DNA from 3 places in the Nocardioides sp. NPDC054178 genome. Region 3 is predicted to be linked to each of the others. Evidence: riboswitches for the same ligand, from Rfam matches in the RefSeq annotation. Region 3 holds a riboswitch; each other region holds the start of a gene.
The links. Region 3 has a riboswitch for cobalamin ahead of ACZ6WN_RS22655 (VWA domain-containing protein). Riboswitches for the same ligand answer to the same signal wherever they lie in the genome.
Positions count from the first base shown of each region.

Region 1: another riboswitch for cobalamin. It lies ahead of ACZ6WN_RS23950 (ABC transporter substrate-binding protein); the one in region 3 lies ahead of ACZ6WN_RS22655 (VWA domain-containing protein).
Region 2: another riboswitch for cobalamin. It lies ahead of ACZ6WN_RS19555 (prenyltransferase/squalene oxidase repeat-containing protein); the one in region 3 lies ahead of ACZ6WN_RS22655 (VWA domain-containing protein).

Region 1 covers NZ_JBVJKY010000007.1:302,329-307,835, reverse strand. The annotation lists gene ACZ6WN_RS23965 (ABC transporter permease) at 1-407, opposite strand, end outside; gene ACZ6WN_RS23960 (sugar ABC transporter ATP-binding protein) at 404-1,930, opposite strand; gene ACZ6WN_RS23955 (NAD(P)H-dependent oxidoreductase) at 2,109-2,807, shown strand; cobalamin riboswitch at 2,836-3,022, shown strand; gene ACZ6WN_RS23950 (ABC transporter substrate-binding protein) at 3,077-4,132, shown strand; gene ACZ6WN_RS23945 (FecCD family ABC transporter permease) at 4,132-5,457, shown strand; gene ACZ6WN_RS23940 (ABC transporter ATP-binding protein) at 5,454-5,507, shown strand, end outside.
Region 2 covers NZ_JBVJKY010000005.1:215,888-221,394, reverse strand. The annotation lists gene ACZ6WN_RS19565 (NYN domain-containing protein) at 1-753, shown strand; gene ACZ6WN_RS19560 (glycoside hydrolase family 19 protein) at 764-1,423, opposite strand; cobalamin riboswitch at 1,504-1,623, shown strand; gene ACZ6WN_RS19555 (prenyltransferase/squalene oxidase repeat-containing protein) at 1,690-2,763, shown strand; gene ACZ6WN_RS19550 (hypothetical protein) at 2,757-3,395, shown strand; gene ACZ6WN_RS19545 (CbiQ family ECF transporter T component) at 3,392-4,507, shown strand; gene ACZ6WN_RS19540 (ABC transporter ATP-binding protein) at 4,504-5,507, shown strand, end outside.
Region 3 covers NZ_JBVJKY010000007.1:30,305-35,811, forward strand. The annotation lists gene cobJ (precorrin-3B C(17)-methyltransferase) at 1-467, shown strand, start outside; gene cobM (precorrin-4 C(11)-methyltransferase) at 464-1,216, shown strand; gene bluB (5,6-dimethylbenzimidazole synthase) at 1,216-1,833, shown strand; gene cbiE (precorrin-6y C5,15-methyltransferase (decarboxylating) subunit CbiE) at 1,866-3,065, opposite strand; cobalamin riboswitch at 3,082-3,222, shown strand; gene ACZ6WN_RS22655 (VWA domain-containing protein) at 3,248-5,347, shown strand; gene cobO (cob(I)yrinic acid a,c-diamide adenosyltransferase) at 5,347-5,507, shown strand, end outside.

The DNA.
Region 1 (5,507 bases), 270 kb from region 3:
GCGAAGGCGACCAGCGCCCCGTTGATCAGGCCGAGCACGGCGCCCGCGGCGATGGCGATCAGCACGACCAGGATCACCGGGAGCCCGGTGTCGAGGAAGAGACGCCCGGCCAGGTACGCCGTGAGCCCGAGGGTCGAGCCGACGCTCAGGTCGACGTTGCGGGTGACGATCACCATCGCCTGGCCGATCGCCAGGCACACGAGGATCGCGGGGGTCAGGGTGAGGTCGCGCCAACCGTCCGTGCTGAACAGGAAGTTGGGGTTCACCGCCGTGGTCACCACGAGCAGCGCGATGAAGGCGACGGCGATGCCCGTCTCGCGCTGCTTCAGGAGCCAGGTCAGCCGGCTGGCTGCTCGGTGGCGTGGCTGCGGCGCGGCAGGGGCAGGCGCGTCGAGCGTGGTGGTCATGATGCCTCGCTGACGTTCAGGGTGGTGGAGTGGTGGGCGGTCGCCGCGCGCATGACGGCCTCGGGGGTCGCCTCCTCGCGGCTCAGCTCGGCCGTCTGGTGACCCTCGCTGAGGACGATCACCCGGTCGGCCATACCGAGCACCTCGGGCAGCTCGGAGGAGATCATCAAGATCCCGAGACCCTCCTGCGCGAGGGTCGAGAGCAGACGGTGGACCTCCGACTTGGTGCCCACGTCGATGCCTCGGGTCGGCTCGTCGATGATCAGCACCTTGGGCCGGGTCGAGAGCCACTTGGCCAGGACGACCTTCTGCTGGTTGCCGCCCGAGAGCGTGCCGGCCAGGGTGTCGAGCGTCGCGGCCTTGACCTCGAGCCGGGCTGCCCAGTCGGCGGCCGAGCGGTTCTCGATGCCGGTGCTGATCAGCCCGGTGCGGGCGAGCCGGCCGCTCGTCGGGAGCGTGATGTTGCGCGAGATCGGCGCATCCAGGACGAGACCGTGCTGGCGGCGGTCCTCGGGGACGAACGCCAGCCCCATCTCGATCGCGCGTCTCGGGTCACCCGCCGGGACCGGCCGGCCCTCGAGGGTGACCTCGCCGCTCTCGTAGGGGTCGACACCGAAGATCGCCTGCGCGACCTCGCTGCGCCCGGCTCCGACGAGGCCGGCGAGGCCGACGATCTCGCCCTCCCGGACGGTGAGGCTGATGTCCTGGAAGAGGCCGGTGCGGGTGAGGCCCTTGACCTCGAGCAGCGGCTTGCCGACGGTGGCCTCGAGCTTCGGGTAGAGGTCGGAGACCTCGCGCCCGACGAGCCGCTGGACGATCTCGTCCTCGGTGACCGCCGAGATGGGGTCGGTGGAGATGTAGGCGCCGTCGCGCATCACCGTGATGGTGTCGCAGAGCGCGAAGACCTCGTCGAAGCGGTGGGAGATGAAGACCACGGCGCAGCCCTGGTCGCGCAGCGTGCGCGCCACGCTCATCAGCCGCTCGACCTCGTTGCCCGAGAGGGCGGCGGTCGGCTCGTCCATGATCAGGACCTTGGCGTCCAGCGAGAGCGCCTTGGCGATCTCGATGAGCTGCTGGTCGGCGATCGAGAGGCCCTCGGTCGGACGGTCGGGCTCGATCGGGACGCCGAGCCTGGCGAAGAGCTCGACGACCTCGGTGCGCATCGCGGCGCGGTCGATCCTGCCCCAGCGGTTGGTCGGCTGGCGTCCCATGAAGATGTTCTCGGTGACCGAGAGGTCGGGGAAGAGGGTGGGCTCCTGGTAGATGACCGCGACCCCGGCCTGCTTGGCGTCGGCGGTGTTGCGGAAGTCGACCTGCTCCCCGGCGAGCAGGTAGTCGCCGGCGTCGCGGCGATAGAGCCCGGCGACGATCTTGACCAGGGTCGACTTCCCGGCTCCGTTCTCGCCCACGAGCGCGTGGATGGATCCGGCCTCGACCCGGAGGCTTCCGGACCGGAGGGCGCGTACGGGGCCGAACGACTTGGCCACGTCCCGCAGCTCCAGTGCGGCGGGTGTGTCCGGCATGGGCAACTCCTCGAATTGAAAGGTTTCAAGCCTGGTTTACGCTAGTGATGGCAATCACATACGTCAACACTCTGAGGCCGCTAATTTGAGCGAGATCCGGACTTTGTCCTCTGACCGCTTCGCCGCCCGCCCACGCCCAGGCGGGAATCCCGCCGCGTCAGACGGCGTTCAGGGCCCCATGCACGCACTCTGGGTATGGGCACATCCGCACGCGTCATCACTCAACGGACGGCTGCGCGAGGTCGGCGTGAACGCGCTCCGCGCGGCCGGCTGGAGCGTCGACGAGATCGACCTCTATCGAGAAGGTTTCAATCCACTTCTGGTGGAGCAGGGCGAGGCCGACGTACGCCGCCACCAGGAGCGGCTGCGGGAGGCCGAGTTGCTGGTCGTGCAGTTCCCGCTGTGGTGGTATTCGGTGCCGGCCATCCTCAAGGGCTGGATCGACCGGGTCTTCGAGTCGGGGTTCGCCTTCGACGTACCGGACCCGGAGACCGGCAAGCCGCTCAAGTACGGCAAGGGCGGCCTGGTCGGCAAGCGCGCACTGACCGTGGTCACCGCCGGTGACCGGGCCGCGACCCTGGGTCCGCGCGGGATCAGCGGAGACATCGAGGACGTCCTGTGGCCGCTGCTGCACGGCACGTTCTGGTACACCGGGATGGACCCGCTCCGCCCGCACCTGATCACCGACACCGACACCATCGACGCCCAGGTCATGGCGCGGATCGAGGCCGACCTGAGCGTACGTCTCGAGGGTGTGATGACGGAGCCGCGGATCGGCTACCGGCCGATGGCCGAGGAGCACTACGACCACACGATCCGGCTCCACGACTCGGTCGCGCCCGGGGAGGACGGGCTGAGCGCCCATCGCGAGGGCTGAGGTCGTGGCCTGCCGGGGCGGGGTCGCCTGCTACGGTCGTGTGGCCAGCCGCTCGGGACCCGGTCCCGGCACGGGAACCCGGTGAGAGTCCGGGACTGACGCGCAGCGGTGTGGGTGACGGACGGGACACTGTGCCACTGGGCCCTCGGGTCTGGGAAGGCGTCTCGCGCCGGTCGATCCCGAGTCCGAAGACCTGCTGGCCCTGCAGCAGACCGCTGCCGGTCAGCACGGGCGACGCGCACCAGCCCGCGACCCGCTCGAGGACCGACGTGCACCCCTCCCGCACCATCCGACCGACCCTGGCCCGTACGTTCACCGCGAGCACCATCCTGGTGCTCGGCTCCGCGCTGGCCGGCTGCGCCACCGACCAGCGCTCCGGCGCACCGCAGGCGGCCGCAGACGCGGCCGGCTTTCCGCTCACCCTGACCAACTGCGGCCGTGAGCTGACCCTCGAGGCGCCGCCCGAGCGCGTCGTCTCGCTCAACCAGGGCACCACCGAGATCCTGCTCTCGCTCGGCCTCGCCGACTCGATGGCCGGCACCGCGAGCTGGACCGACCCGGTGCTCGACACGCTCGCCGCCGACAACGAGGACGTGCCCCGGCTCGCCGAGAACGCGCCGTCCTACGAGCGCGTCCTGGAGGCCGAGCCCGACTTCGTGACGGCCTCCTTCGCCAGCACGCTGGGTGAGGGCGGGGTGACCACGCCCGAGGACCTGGAGAAGCTCGGCGTGGGCTCCTACCTCTCCCCCGCCGAGTGCCTCAAGGACAACGAGGGCGACGACGACGGCACCCGCCACGATACCCTCGAGATCGACACGATCCTCCAGGAGATCACCGACCTGGCGCGGATCTTCGGCGTCCCCGAGCGCGGCGAGGAGCTCGTCGCCGACCTGTCTCGGCGCCTGGAGGCCGCCGAGAGCCAGGCGCCCGAAGGCGAGGTGAGCGCGATGTACTGGTTCGCCAACTCCGAGTCTCCCTACCTGGCCGGCTGCTGCGGCGGCCCGGGGATCATCGGCCGCACCCTCGGCATCGAGAACGTCTTCGACGACACCACCGACGAGTGGCCGCAGATCAACTGGGAGACCGTCGCCGAGCGCAACCCCGACGTCATCGTCCTCGGCGACCTGACCCGCAAGAGCCAGACCGCCGAGACCGCCCGCGCCAAGATCGACTACCTGAGGAGCAACCCGGTCACCGCCCGGATGGACGCGGTCCGCAACGGCCGCTTCGTGACCCTCTCCGGTGCCGAGCTCAACCCCTCCATCCGCACCGTCTACGCGGTGGAGAGCACCGCCGACCAGCTCGCCGACCTCGGCCTCCGCTGATGTCGGTACGCCCCGAGCCGAGGCGTCACCCCCGTCGGCCGAAGCGTCACCCCGGTCGGCCGAATTGGCAGGGCGGTGACGCCTCGGGCGACGTAGGTGACGCTTCGGCCGACCTGGGTGACGGCTCGGCCGACCTGAGTGACGGCTCGGCCGATGTACGTGACGGCTCGACCGACCTGGGTGACGCCTCGCCCGACCTGGGTGACGGCTCGACCGACCTAGGTGACGGCTCGGCCGACCTAGGTGACGGCTCGACCGACCTAGGTGACGGCTCGACCGACGTAGGCGACGGCTCGACCGACGCGGGTGACGGCTCGGCGATCAGGATCACCGGCCTCCTGCTGGTCCTGGCTCCGCTGCTCGTGCTGGCGTCCGTCGCCGGGGCGATCACCGTCGGACCCTCGGACCTGGGGGTCGGCGACGTCTACGGCGTGGTCGCCGACCGGGTGGGCCTGGGCTCCTCCGACCTCACGCTGCTCCAGCAGAGCATCGTGTGGGACCTGCGGCTGCCGCGTACGTTGCTGGCCGGGATCTGTGGGGCGGGGCTGGCCATCTGCGGGGTGATCCTGCAGTCGCTGCTGCGCAACCCGCTCGCCGACCCGTTCGTGCTCGGCATCTCCTCGGGAGCCTCCACCGGGGCGGTCGCGGTCGTCGTGCTCGGCATCGGGTCGGGCGCGATCGGTCTCTCGACCGGGGCGTTCGCGGGCGCGCTCGTCTCGTTCGCGCTCGTGCTGCTGCTCGCCTCGCTCGCCGGCGGCACCACCGACCGGCTCGTGCTGGCCGGCATCGCCGCGACCCAGCTCTTCTCGGCGCTCACCTCGTTCATCGTGTTCACCGCGGCCGACGCCGAGCAGACGCGCGGGGTGCTCTTCTGGCTGCTCGGGTCGCTCTCCTCGGCGAGCTGGACCGACGTGCTCGTCTGCGGGGTGGTCGTGGTCGGCGGGCTGCTCTGCTGTGTCGCGGGCGCCGGCTGGCTGGACGCGTTCGCGTTCGGCAACGACGCCGCGGCCTCGCTCGGCGTCGACGTCACCCGCATCCGGGTGGTGCTCCTCGTGCTCACGGCGCTGATGACGGCCGTCATCGTCTCCACGTCCGGGGCGATCGGCTTCGTCGGGCTGGTCCTGCCGCACCTGGCGCGAGCGCTGGTCGGGGTCGGGCACCGGCTGCTGCTCCCGGCCACCGCACTGCTCGGCGCGATCTTCCTGATCTGGGTCGACACCGCGGCCCGCACGGTGATCGATCCCGAGGAGCTCCCGGTCGGGGTGGCGACCGCGCTGGTCGGCGTACCCGCGTTCGCGCTGGTGCTGATGCGAGCGCGGCGATGACGGCGCTCGAGGCCGGCCGGGTCCGCTGGGCGCCCCGTGGCCGGCTCGTG
Region 2 (5,507 bases), on a different contig from region 3:
GTGACCGAGCCCTTCCGCATTGCCCTGCTCATCGACGCGGACAACGCTCCCGCGACCAAGATCGACGCGATCCTCAACGACCTGGCCGAGTACGGCGAGGTCACGATCCGGCGGGCCTACGGCAACTGGACCAAGCCCGAGCTCAAGGGGTGGATCGAGGAGCTGCACGACGCCGCGATCCGGCCGATGCAGCAGTTCGACCTGACCGCCCACAAGAACGCCTCCGACATGGCGCTCGCCATCGACGCCGTGGAGCTGCTGCACGCGGCGATCCCGGACGCGTTCGCACTGGTCTCCTCCGACTCCGACTTCACGCCGCTGGTGCACTACCTGCGGGAGAAGGGGCGCGCGGTCTACGGCTACGGCCGGGAGAAGACCCCGGCGCCGTTCAAGAGCGCCTGCACCCGGTTCACCGTGGTCGAGAAGCTCGGCGACTCCGAGGAGGAGACCGACACCGAGACCGGGGCCACGCCCGCCCGCAAGCCGTCCTCCTCGGCGACCTCGGGTCAGCTGCTCAAGCGCAACGCCCGGCTGATCCAGCTGCTGCGCAACTCGATCGCCGCGGCCGCCGACGACGACGGCTGGGCCTTGGTCGGCACGGTCGTCTCCCGCATCCGCAACCAGTCCTCCGAGGACCCCCGCAACTACGGGTACGCCACCTGGACCAAGCTCATCAAGGCGATCGACCTCTTCGAGCTCAAGGACGAGGGCACCTCGGCGATCGCGGTCAGCGACAAGCGCACCAAGAAGTGACGTACGCCGGCTAGGACGCGTCCGCGGTGCGGTCCTGGTCGTTGGCCGTCTTCGGGCGGGCGCAGGTGATCCCCCGGGGCACCGACCCGTTGAGGTGCTTCAGCGCGGCCTTGAAGTCGCGGCAGCGCTCGGCGTCCTCCTTCTTGTTGGACGGATAGCCGATCGCCGCGTTGACCCTGCCCATGTCGAGGGCGTCGGCGAGCGGGTTGATGTCGCGGGCGACGGTCCAGTACCACCGCGAGATCGGCGCGCTGTGGTCCAGCGACCGGGCCAGCTCGGGGCGGCGGCGCAGGTCGATGTCGAAGTAGGCGCCGGCGTCGGTGTAGTTGGCCTCGCCGGTCAGCTGGATGTAGCCGCGGCCGGCGTACTTCCGCTTGTCGTGGGGGCCCTTGGCGTCGTGGTGGAAGGAGCTCTCGTTGGCGAGCGTGGCCAGGTAGGCCGCCTGCCGGTAGGGGGTCGTGATCCGGGCATCGGACATGGCGCGGTTGAGGGTCGGCAGCCCGGTCTCGACGGTCTGCCGGTTGCCGACCTTGTCGCCGAACATGGCGACCAGGTCGGCGTAGGTGACCGATGTCCGAGCCGGCGCCGCGACCGCCGTCGTGGCTGGGCAGAGGGCGAGGAGGGTGGCCGAGATCGACGCTGCGACAAGGCCGAGAATCCTGTGGCGCATGGGGACAGAGTGACTGCTCGGCGGCGATCGCGCAAGCAGCCTCGGCCCGGCATAAGATTGCCCCCGAATCAAGCAGAGCCTCAATCAACACACGCCGTGGTGGGGGAAGCCGGTCGAATCCCGGCGCTGACCCGCAACCGTAGGCTCAGGCCCGAGTGTCCTGAGCGAGCCGGAGCACCTGCCGACGGACGCGTACTGACCTGACGCTGTCGTGGAACGCAGCGGGTCGGCCCTGGGCCTTCCCGACGAACAGCGTGGAAGGAACCATGAAGAAGACCGTCCTCGGCGGCATCGCCGCCGCCCTCGCCCTCACTTCCCTCGCCGCCTGCGGCGAGAAGACCGTGGAGGAGGGGGAGAAGCCCACCTACGACGCGAAGGTGTCGACGTCGGTGGCCGACTGGCTCGTCGCCCAGGCGCCGGAGGGCGTGGCTCACAACGCGCAGTACGGCACCGACGACTTCGGGCTCAGCGCCGACATCGGGATCGCACTGGCCGAGGTCGGCGGCTACGACGACGAGATCGCCACGATCGCGGCGGCCGTGATGGAGAACAAGAAGGCGTACACCTCGCCCGGGTTCGGCACCGTCACCTCGGCCGGCGCCACCGCCAAGGCGCTCGTGCTCCAGCAGAACGTCGACGCCTCCGACCCCGGGCTGCTGAAGCAGCTCGAGGGCACCGTCGCCGAGAACGGCCGCATCGCCGACGAGCTCGACCCCAAGGACAAGAAGGCGGCCGACTACTCCAACACCATCGGACAGTCGTACGCCGTGTGGGCGCTCAACAACGCCGAGAGCAAGGAGGCCGCGGCCGCGACGGAGTTCCTGGCCGGGCAGCAGTGCGAGGAGGGCTGGTTCCGGGTCACCTTCACGGCCGACCCCGCCGCCGACGACCAGACCTGCGACGCCGACCCGAAGGCCACCCCCGACGCCGACGCGACCGCGTTCGCGCTGATCGCCCTCTCCACGGCGGCCTCTCCGGAGGCGGAGAAGGCCGTCAAGGCAGGCGTGGAGTGGCTGAAGGAGACCCAGGCCGAGGACGGCTCGTTCAAGGCCGCGACCGGCAACATCGCCAACTCCAACACCACCGGCCTGGCCGGGTGGGCGTTCGGGCGCGCCGGTGAGACCGAGGCCGCGGAGAAGGCGGCGGCCTGGGTCGCCGACCACGTCGTCACCTGCGGCGACGACGCCGGCGCGGTCGCCTACGACGACGCCGCGCTGACCGAGGGCAACACCAAGGGCCTGACCAAGGAGTCCGAGGGGATGTACCGCCTCGCCGCCGCGCAGGCGCTGCCGTCGCTGGTCTTCCTGCCCAAGGACGCGACCACGAAGAGCTCGTGCTGATCCTGCGCGATCTCCTGGTGGCCCTGGCGTTCCTCGCCGGGGCCACCGCACCCATCTCCTCGGCAGCCGCATCGCCTGCTGCATCGACGGCTGCATCGACGGCCGAGGCGTGTGACGGCGTCACCGTCGTCGTCGAGCCCAACGCGCTGGGTGGCGCGCCCGAGGTCACCTGTGTCCGGCCCGACGAGGGCGACACCGGCGCGGACCTCTTCGAGAAGGCGGGACATCCGCTCACCTACGTGACCTCGATGCCCAGCGTCGTGTGCCGCATCGACGAGCGCCCGAAGGCCGCCGGGTGCGCCCAGATGCCGCCTGCCGACGCCTACTGGTCGCTGTGGATCACCGACGATTCGGGGGCCTGGAGCTACGCCTCCAGAAATGTTACCGAAATCAGCGTGACCTCCGGGCAGGGTGTTGCGTTCACGTGGATAGACGACGATGTCGTTACCGCTCCGGCGACGGAGCTTGGGGATGCTGTGGGGGCGCCCTCAAGCCCGTCGCCGGAGTTATTTCCGCAGGACTCGGCTTCTCGACCCTCCTCCGAGCCCGCGCGGCTGCCCGGATGGGTCGCGCCGGCAGGGATCCTCGCCCTCTTCACCGTCGCGGGTGCCGTGTGGTGGCGCCGACGATGACCACGTTGCTCCGTGAGGCCGTGGTCGCGCACCTGCCCCGCGACCTGCACCCCGTCGCCTGGTGGGTGTGGGCGATCGGCCTGGCCGCGTACGCCTCCTTCACCACCAACCCGCTGCTGCTCCTGCTCGTGGTGGGGGTGGTGTCGGTCGTGGTCGCCGCGCGCCGCGGCGAGCAGCCGTGGGCGAAGGCGTTCCGGCTCTACGTCGGCCTCGCGGTCTTCATCGTCGTGACCCGGGTGCTCTTCCGGGTGCTCCTGGGTGCGGTGCCGGGTCACGTGCTCATCGATCTTCCCGAGATCCCGCTCCCAGAGTGGGTGCTGGGGATCCGGCTGCTCGGGCCGCTCACCCGGGAGGCGCTGCTGGCCGGCCTCTACGACGGGATGCGGCTGGGGGTCATCGTGATCTGCGTCGGCGCGGCCAACGCGCTGGCGAACCCGAAGCGGCTGCTGCGCTCGCTGCCGCCGGCGCTCTACGAGATCGGCACCGCTGTCGTGGTCGCCGTGACGGTGCTGCCGCAGCTGGCCGAGTCGGTGCAGCGGGTGCGGGCCGCGCAACGGCTGCGCGCCGGCGCGACCGGCAACGTCAAGCGGCTGCGCCGCTTCCTGGTGCCGGTGCTCGAGGACGCCCTGGAGCGGTCGATGGCGCTGGCGGCGGGGATGGACACGCGTGGCTACGGACGTACGGCCGGCGTCGCCGTAGGCACCCGGCGGATCACCTCGGTGCTCATGCTGGTCTCGCTCGTCGGGCTCTGCGCCGGCGTCTACGCGGTGCTGGACGGCACCACGCCCGGCTGGCTCGCCGCCACCATGCTGAGCCTCGGCGCCGGCACCGCGGCCGGAGGGCTGGCACTCGCCGGTCGCCGGGTGACGCGGACCGTCTACCGACCCGACCGGTGGCGCTGGCCGGAGGTCGTGGTGGCGCTGAGCGGGATCGTGGTGGCCATCGTGGGCTGGTGGGTCGCCCGTGATCAGGTCCCGGTCGCCTTTCCCGGGGTGAGCACCGTCCCGGACGTCACGCTGAGCGCCATGCTGGGTGTGCTCGTCGGCCTGGTCCCGGCGGTCGCCGCCCCACTACCGGCATCATCGCTCGTTCACGAGGAGGCAGTCGCATGATCGAGCTGCGAGGCATCACGTTCACCCCGCCCGACTCCTCCGAGCACGTGCTCAAGGACGTCGACCTCACCATCGAGGAGGGCGAGCTGCTCCTCGTCTCCGGTCCGACCGGCTCGGGGAAGTCGACGTTGCTCGGTGTGCTCGCGGGTCTGGTGCCGCGCTTCTCCGGCGGTGTGCTCGACGGTGACGTGCTGCTGGACGGGGCCTCGATCGTTCGTACGCCGCCGCGCGAGCGCGCCGGGATCATCGGCTGGGTCGGGCAGGACCCGGTGGCCGGGTTCGTCACCGACACGGTCGAGGAGGAGCTCGCCTACGGGATGGAGCAGCTCGGCCTCCCGCCGGCGACCATGCGGCGCCGGGTGGAGGAGACCCTCGACCTGCTCGGCATCGCCGAGCTGCGACAGCGGTCGCTGCGGGAGCTCTCCGGCGGTCAGCAGCAGCGCGTGGCGATCGGCTCGGTGCTCACCACCCACCCCCGGGTCGTCGTGCTCGACGAGCCGACCTCCGCCCTCGACCCCACCGCCGCCGAGGACGTGCTCGCCACCATCACCCGGCTGGTCCACGACCTCGGCACCTCCGTCGTGCTCGCCGAGCACCGCCTCGAGCGCGTGGTGCCGTTCGCCGACCGGATCGCGCTCCTCGTCGGCGACGGCTCCGTCGCCGTCGGCGAACCGGCCGAGATCCTCGCGTCCTCGCCCATCGTGCCGCCGCTCGTCGAGCTCGGCCGCGAGCTGGGGTGGTCGCCGCTGCCGTTGACCGTGCGGGATGCCAAGCGGAAGGCGAGAGGTGTGGCGCTCGTTGACCGTGTCGGTCATCTCGACAGGCTCGCCAGCACTCGCGGCTCGGCCGACGAAACCGCTGGTCGAGCCGCCGGAGCCGCTGGGCGAAGGCGTGTCGAGACCAACACAGTCGGCTTGAGCACCCGCTCTCTCACCGTCACCCGCGGACGTACGCCGGTCCTGCACGACGTCTCGATCGAGCTGCCCGCGGGGCGGGTGAC
Region 3 (5,507 bases):
CCGCCGTCTTCGAGGCCGCCGAGGATCCGGCCTACACCGGCGTACGCGTCCGGGTGCTGCCCGGGGTCAGCGCCGTCCAGGCGGTGGCCGCGCGGGCGGGCGCCCCGGTGGGGGCCGACTTCGCGGTGATGTCCCTCTCCGACCGGCTCAAGCCGTGGTCCGTCGTCGAGGACCGGCTGCGCGCGGTCGCCGCCGCCGACCTGGTCCTGGCCATCTACAACCCGGCCTCGCGCTCGCGCACCGAGCAGATCGGGCTGGCCCGTGACGTACTCCTCGAGCAGCGCAAGCCCGACACCGTCGTCATCGTCGGCCGCGACGTCGGACGGGCCGAGGAGTCGCTGACGGTGACCACCCTCGGTGATCTCGACCCCGCGTCCATCGACATGAAGTGCCTGGTCATCGTGGGGGCGAGCTCGACGCGGGCGACCGCCTCGGGGCAGGTCTGGACGCCGAGGTACGTCCGATGACCGATCCCGTGACCGTCCACTTCGTCGGCGCCGGGCCGGGCGCCGCAGACCTGCTGACCGTCCGCGCGACCCGGCTGCTCGCGGCCGCGGACGTGGTGCTCTATCCCGGCACCTACCTCGATCCCGAGGTGCTGGCACATTGCAGCCCGTCGGCCGCGCTGGTCGACACCCAGAAGCTCGACCTGGACCAGATCATCGACCGGACCGTGGCCGCTCACCGAGCCGGTCACCAGGTCGTACGCCTCGTCTCCGGCGACCCGTCGGTCTACTCGGCCGTGGCCGAGCAGACCCGGCGCCTCGACGCCGCGCAGGTGCCGTGGGACGTGACCCCCGGGGTGCCGGCCTATGCGGCGGCGGCCGCGCTGGTGGGGCGGGAGCTGACCGTGCCGCTGGTGGCGCAGTCGGTCGTCCTCACCCGCACCCAGGCCCGCTCGACGGCGATGCCGGAGGGGGAGTCGCTGGCTGCGTACGCGGCGACCGGGGCGACCCTCGTGCTCCACCTGGCGATCCGGCGCACCCGGGAGCTGATGGCCGAGCTGCTGCCCTACTACGGGCCGGAGTGCCCGGTCGTGGTCGTCTACCGTGCCAGCCAGCCCGAGGAGCTGGTGCTGCGCGGGACGGTCTCGACGACCGCCGACGCGGTCGAGGAGGCCGGCCTGCGGCAGGCCGCCGTCATCCTCGCCGGCCCGGCGCTGGCCCGCGACGGTGGTGAGTCGTTCCTCTACGACGCCGCTCGGGAGCGTGCCTGATGGACCTCTACGACGCCATCAACCGCCGCCGGGACACGCGTGCGGAGTTCACCGGCGAGCCGGTGGATCCTGCCGTGCTCGAGCGGCTCCTCTCCGCCGCCCACGCCGCCCCGAGCGTCGGCATGTCGCAGCCCTGGGACTTCGTGCTCGTACGCGACACCGACCGCCTCGAGCGCTTCCACGCCCATGTCGCGACCGAGCGTGACACCTTCGCCGCGACCCTGTCCGGCGAGCGGGCCGAGACCTTCTCCCGGATCAAGATCGAGGGCATCCGCGAGTCCGGGCTGGGCATCGTGGTCGGCTACGACCCGACCCGCGGCGGCCCCAACGTGCTCGGCCGCCATGCCATCGCCGACGCCGGCCTCTACTCGGTCGTCTGCGCCATCCAGAACCTCTGGCTCGCCGCGACCGCCGAGGGCCTCGGTGTCGGCTGGGTCAGCTTCTACCGCGAGGAGTTCCTGCGGGACCTGGTCGGCATGCCCGAGGGCGTACGTCCCGTCGCCTGGCTCTGCGTCGGGCCCGTCGCCGACCTCCCCGACGTCCCCGACCTGGAGCGCTTCGGCTGGCGCCACCGCTCGCCGCTCTCGACGGTGGTCCACGAGGAGAAGTTCGGCTAGTCCCTCAGGATCGAGGGCGTCGTCGAGCCCACTTACCGGATCGATACCTGGGGAGCGCTGTAGGCCCACTGCACGACCGTGCGCTGGGGTGCCCAGCCGCGGAAGGTGCCGATCGTGTCGACGGACTCGACCGAGATCCGGGTCAGCTCGCCGCCGAGCTCGGCATGCTGCCGCGCCAGGAGCTGCTCGGTCTCCAGGGTGACGCCGTGGACGACGATGCGGCCGCCGGGACGGAGGGCGGCGAGGCAGGTGTCGAGTACGCCGGGGCGGGTCGCGCCGCCGCCGATGAAGATCGCGTCGGGAGAGCGGAGGCCGGTCAGGGCGTCGGGGGCGCGGCCCTCGACGACGGCGAGGCCCGGTACGCCGAGGCGGGCCGCGTTGCGGGCGATCCGGGCGGCCCGCTCGGGGCTGGCCTCGATGGCCGTCGTGGTGCAGGAGGGGTGCGCCCGCATCCACTCGATCCCGACCGAGCCGGCACCGGCGCCGACGTCCCACAGGTGCGCCCCAGGAGTGGGTGCCAGCCGGGCCAGGGCCGAGGCGCGCAGGTCGCGCTTGGTCAGCTGGCCGTCGTTCTCGAAGGCATCGTCAGGCAGGCCGGCGGACCAGCCGTAGAGGTGCGCGCCGGCGCACTCGATCGCCACGACGTTGAGCCGTGGCGACTCGCCCGTCCAGGTCGAGGCGGTCGCGGTCCGGGCGCTCTCCGTGTCCGCTCCCAGCCCTCCCAGGACGGTCATGGCGGAGCCCCCGAAGCCCGCTGTGACCAGGAGGTTCGCGATTTGGGCAGGGGTCGATTCGTCGGCGGAGAGGGCCAGGATCCGGCGGCCGGGGGCGAGCTCGCGAGCAACCAGGGACACGTCACGGCCGACCAGGCTGACGACCACGCACGACTCGGCCGCCCAGCCCATCCGGGCGCGGGCGAGGGCGACGGAGGAGACGGCCGGCTCGATGCGTACGTTCTCCCGGCCGAGGAGCGAGATCAGCGTCGTGCCGATGCCAGAGACCAGCGGGTCACCCGAAGCCAGGGCGACCGCGTCTCCGATGCCGTCGAGCAGCGCCGGGAGGCCCTCACGCAGCGGCGAGGGCCAGGGCTCGCGCCGCTGGCCGGGGACGTCCGGGACGAGGTCGAGGTGACGCTTGCCGCCGAGGAGGACCGGGGCCTCCCGGACCAGCTGCTGGTGACGTGCGGGGACCTCGTCCCACCCTCCGGCACCGATGCCCACCACGACGATCATGAGGCCAGACGCTACAGTGACCGCACAGGCGCGAGGTGCCCCGACTGGGGAGAATCTGGGAAGCCGGTGAGATTCCGGCACAGGCCCGCTGCGGTGAATCGAGCCCCATCACGGGGACTCGACAAGTCCGAAGACCGGCCTCGCGTCCATCCATCCAACGCGATAGGGAGCGGGAGCCTCTCATGCCGGTGCACTACCCATTTTCTGCCGTCCTCGGCTGCCAGGCGGACGATCTCGACGACATGGGCCTCGCGCTCGTGCTCACCACGATCTCCCCGGAGATCGGCGGGGTCCTGGTCCGTGGCGAGAAGGGGACCGCGAAGTCGACGGCCGTACGCGGCCTGGCGGCCGTGCTGCCCTCGATCTCGGTCTACGCCGGGGATCGGTTCTCGATCGATCCCGCCGACCCCTCCGCGGAGTCGCCGGACGGGCCGTTCGGGTCCGCCGCCGCCGTGGAGAGCCGGCCGGTGCGGCTGGTCGAGCTCCCGGTCGGCGCCACCGAGGACCGGGTCGTCGGCTCGCTCCACCTGGAGAGCGCGCTCTCGCGCGGGGCCGTCGAGTTCGAGCCGGGGCTGCTGGCCCGGGCCCACCGCGGCCTGCTCTACGTGGATGAGGTCAACCTCCTCCACGACCACCTGGTCGACCTGCTCCTGGACGCGGCCGCGATGGGCCGGGTCTCGGTCGAGCGCGACGGGGTCTCGGTCGAGCACGCCGCCCGGTTCGTCCTGATCGGCACCATGAACCCCGAGGAGGGCGAGCTGCGCCCGCAGCTGCTGGACCGCTTCGGGCTCACCGTCGAGGTGGCCGCGCCCCGGGACCCGGCGCTGCGCGCCGAGGTCGTCCGCCGCCGGATGGCCTTCGACCTGGACGCGCCCGCCTTCGTCGAGCGCTATGTGGCCGCCGAGCGCGACCTGACCGCGCGGGTCTCCACCGCGCGTGCTCTGGTCGGGAAGGTCCGGCTCACCGCGCCCGGGCTGCTCAAGATCGCCGAGGTCTGCGCGGCGTTCGAGGTCGACGGGCTGCGCGCCGACATCGTCACCGCGCGCACCGCGGTCGCGCACGCCGCCTGGGCCGGCCGCTCCGAGGTCACCCGCGCCGACATCCGCCGCGCCGCCCTGCTGGCCCTGCCGCACCGCCGTCGCCGCAATCCCTTCGACGCCCCCGGGCTCGACGAGGACCTGCTCGACCGCATCCTCGGCGACGAGGAGCTGCCGCCGGAGCCTCCCGAGGGTGGGCCCGAGGACGGCCCCGAGAACGGGCCGGAGGACGGGTCCGATCCGGCTCCGCCCAGCGGCGAGGATCGCGCCGACGCGGAACCCCCGTCAGCCGAGCCCGGCGAGAGCCGGCGAGACGGTGCCGAGACCGACGCTGCCGACTCCGTGGACGACCAGCCCGAGGCCCCGCCCACGCCCACCGCTCCCGCGGGCGAATCGGTCACCACGGCCGCCCCGGCCTACCGCCCCCGCCTCCTGACCGTGACCGGCCTGGGCACCGGCCGCACCGGCGGCCGGAGCAAGGCGATCGGCAGCAGCGGCCGCCGGATCGGCGCGAGCACCGGCGTCCGCGGCTCGCTCCACCTCGTCGAGACGCTCAAGGCGGCCGCGGGCAAGCAGGCCGCCCGCCCGCGTACGTCCGCGAAGGTCGAGCTGCGCACCGAGGACCTCCGCACCGCGGTCCGGGAGGGCCGCGAGGCCAACCTGGTGCTCTTCTGCGTGGATGCGTCCGGGTCGATGGCTGCGCGCAAGCGGATGGCGCAGGTCAAGGCCGCGGTTCTCTCGCTGCTGCTGGACGCCTACCGGCGTCGCGACAAGGTCGGCATGATCACCTTCCGCGGCGAGGGCGCGGAGCTGGTGCTGCCGCCGACCGGGTCGGTCGACCTCGCCGCGGCACGCCTCGACGAGGTGCCCGCCGGAGGACGTACGCCGCTGGCCGAAGGCCTCCTCGAGGCCGCCCGCGTGCTGCAGCGCGAGCACCTGCGCGACCCCGATCTGCGGCCGCTGCTGGTGGTCGTCACGGACGGCCGCGCGAACTCGTCCCGGAAAACGGCGCAGGCCCACGGCAAGGATGCCGTCAGGCGATCGCAGCAGGCCGCCGCGTACGTCGCCGGTCTGGGTGTCACCACCGTCGTCATCGACTCCGAGAGCGGGCCGATGCGGCTCGGTCTGGCCCGCCGGCTCGCTGAGCATCTGGGCGCCGAGCACGTGCCGGTCGCCGAGGTGAGCGCCGAGGCGCTGACCTCCGCGGTGCACGGCTACACCGCCGCCGGGAAGGGAGCAGCCTGATGCCCAAGGGACAGCCGCTGAACGTACCCGACGACGGGCTCACCACCCGCCAGCGCCGCAACCGGCCCCTGCTGATGGTCCACACCGGGCCCGGCAAGGGGAAGTCGACCGCCGCCTTCGGGCTCGCGCTGCGCGGCTGGAACCAGGGCTGGCGGATCGG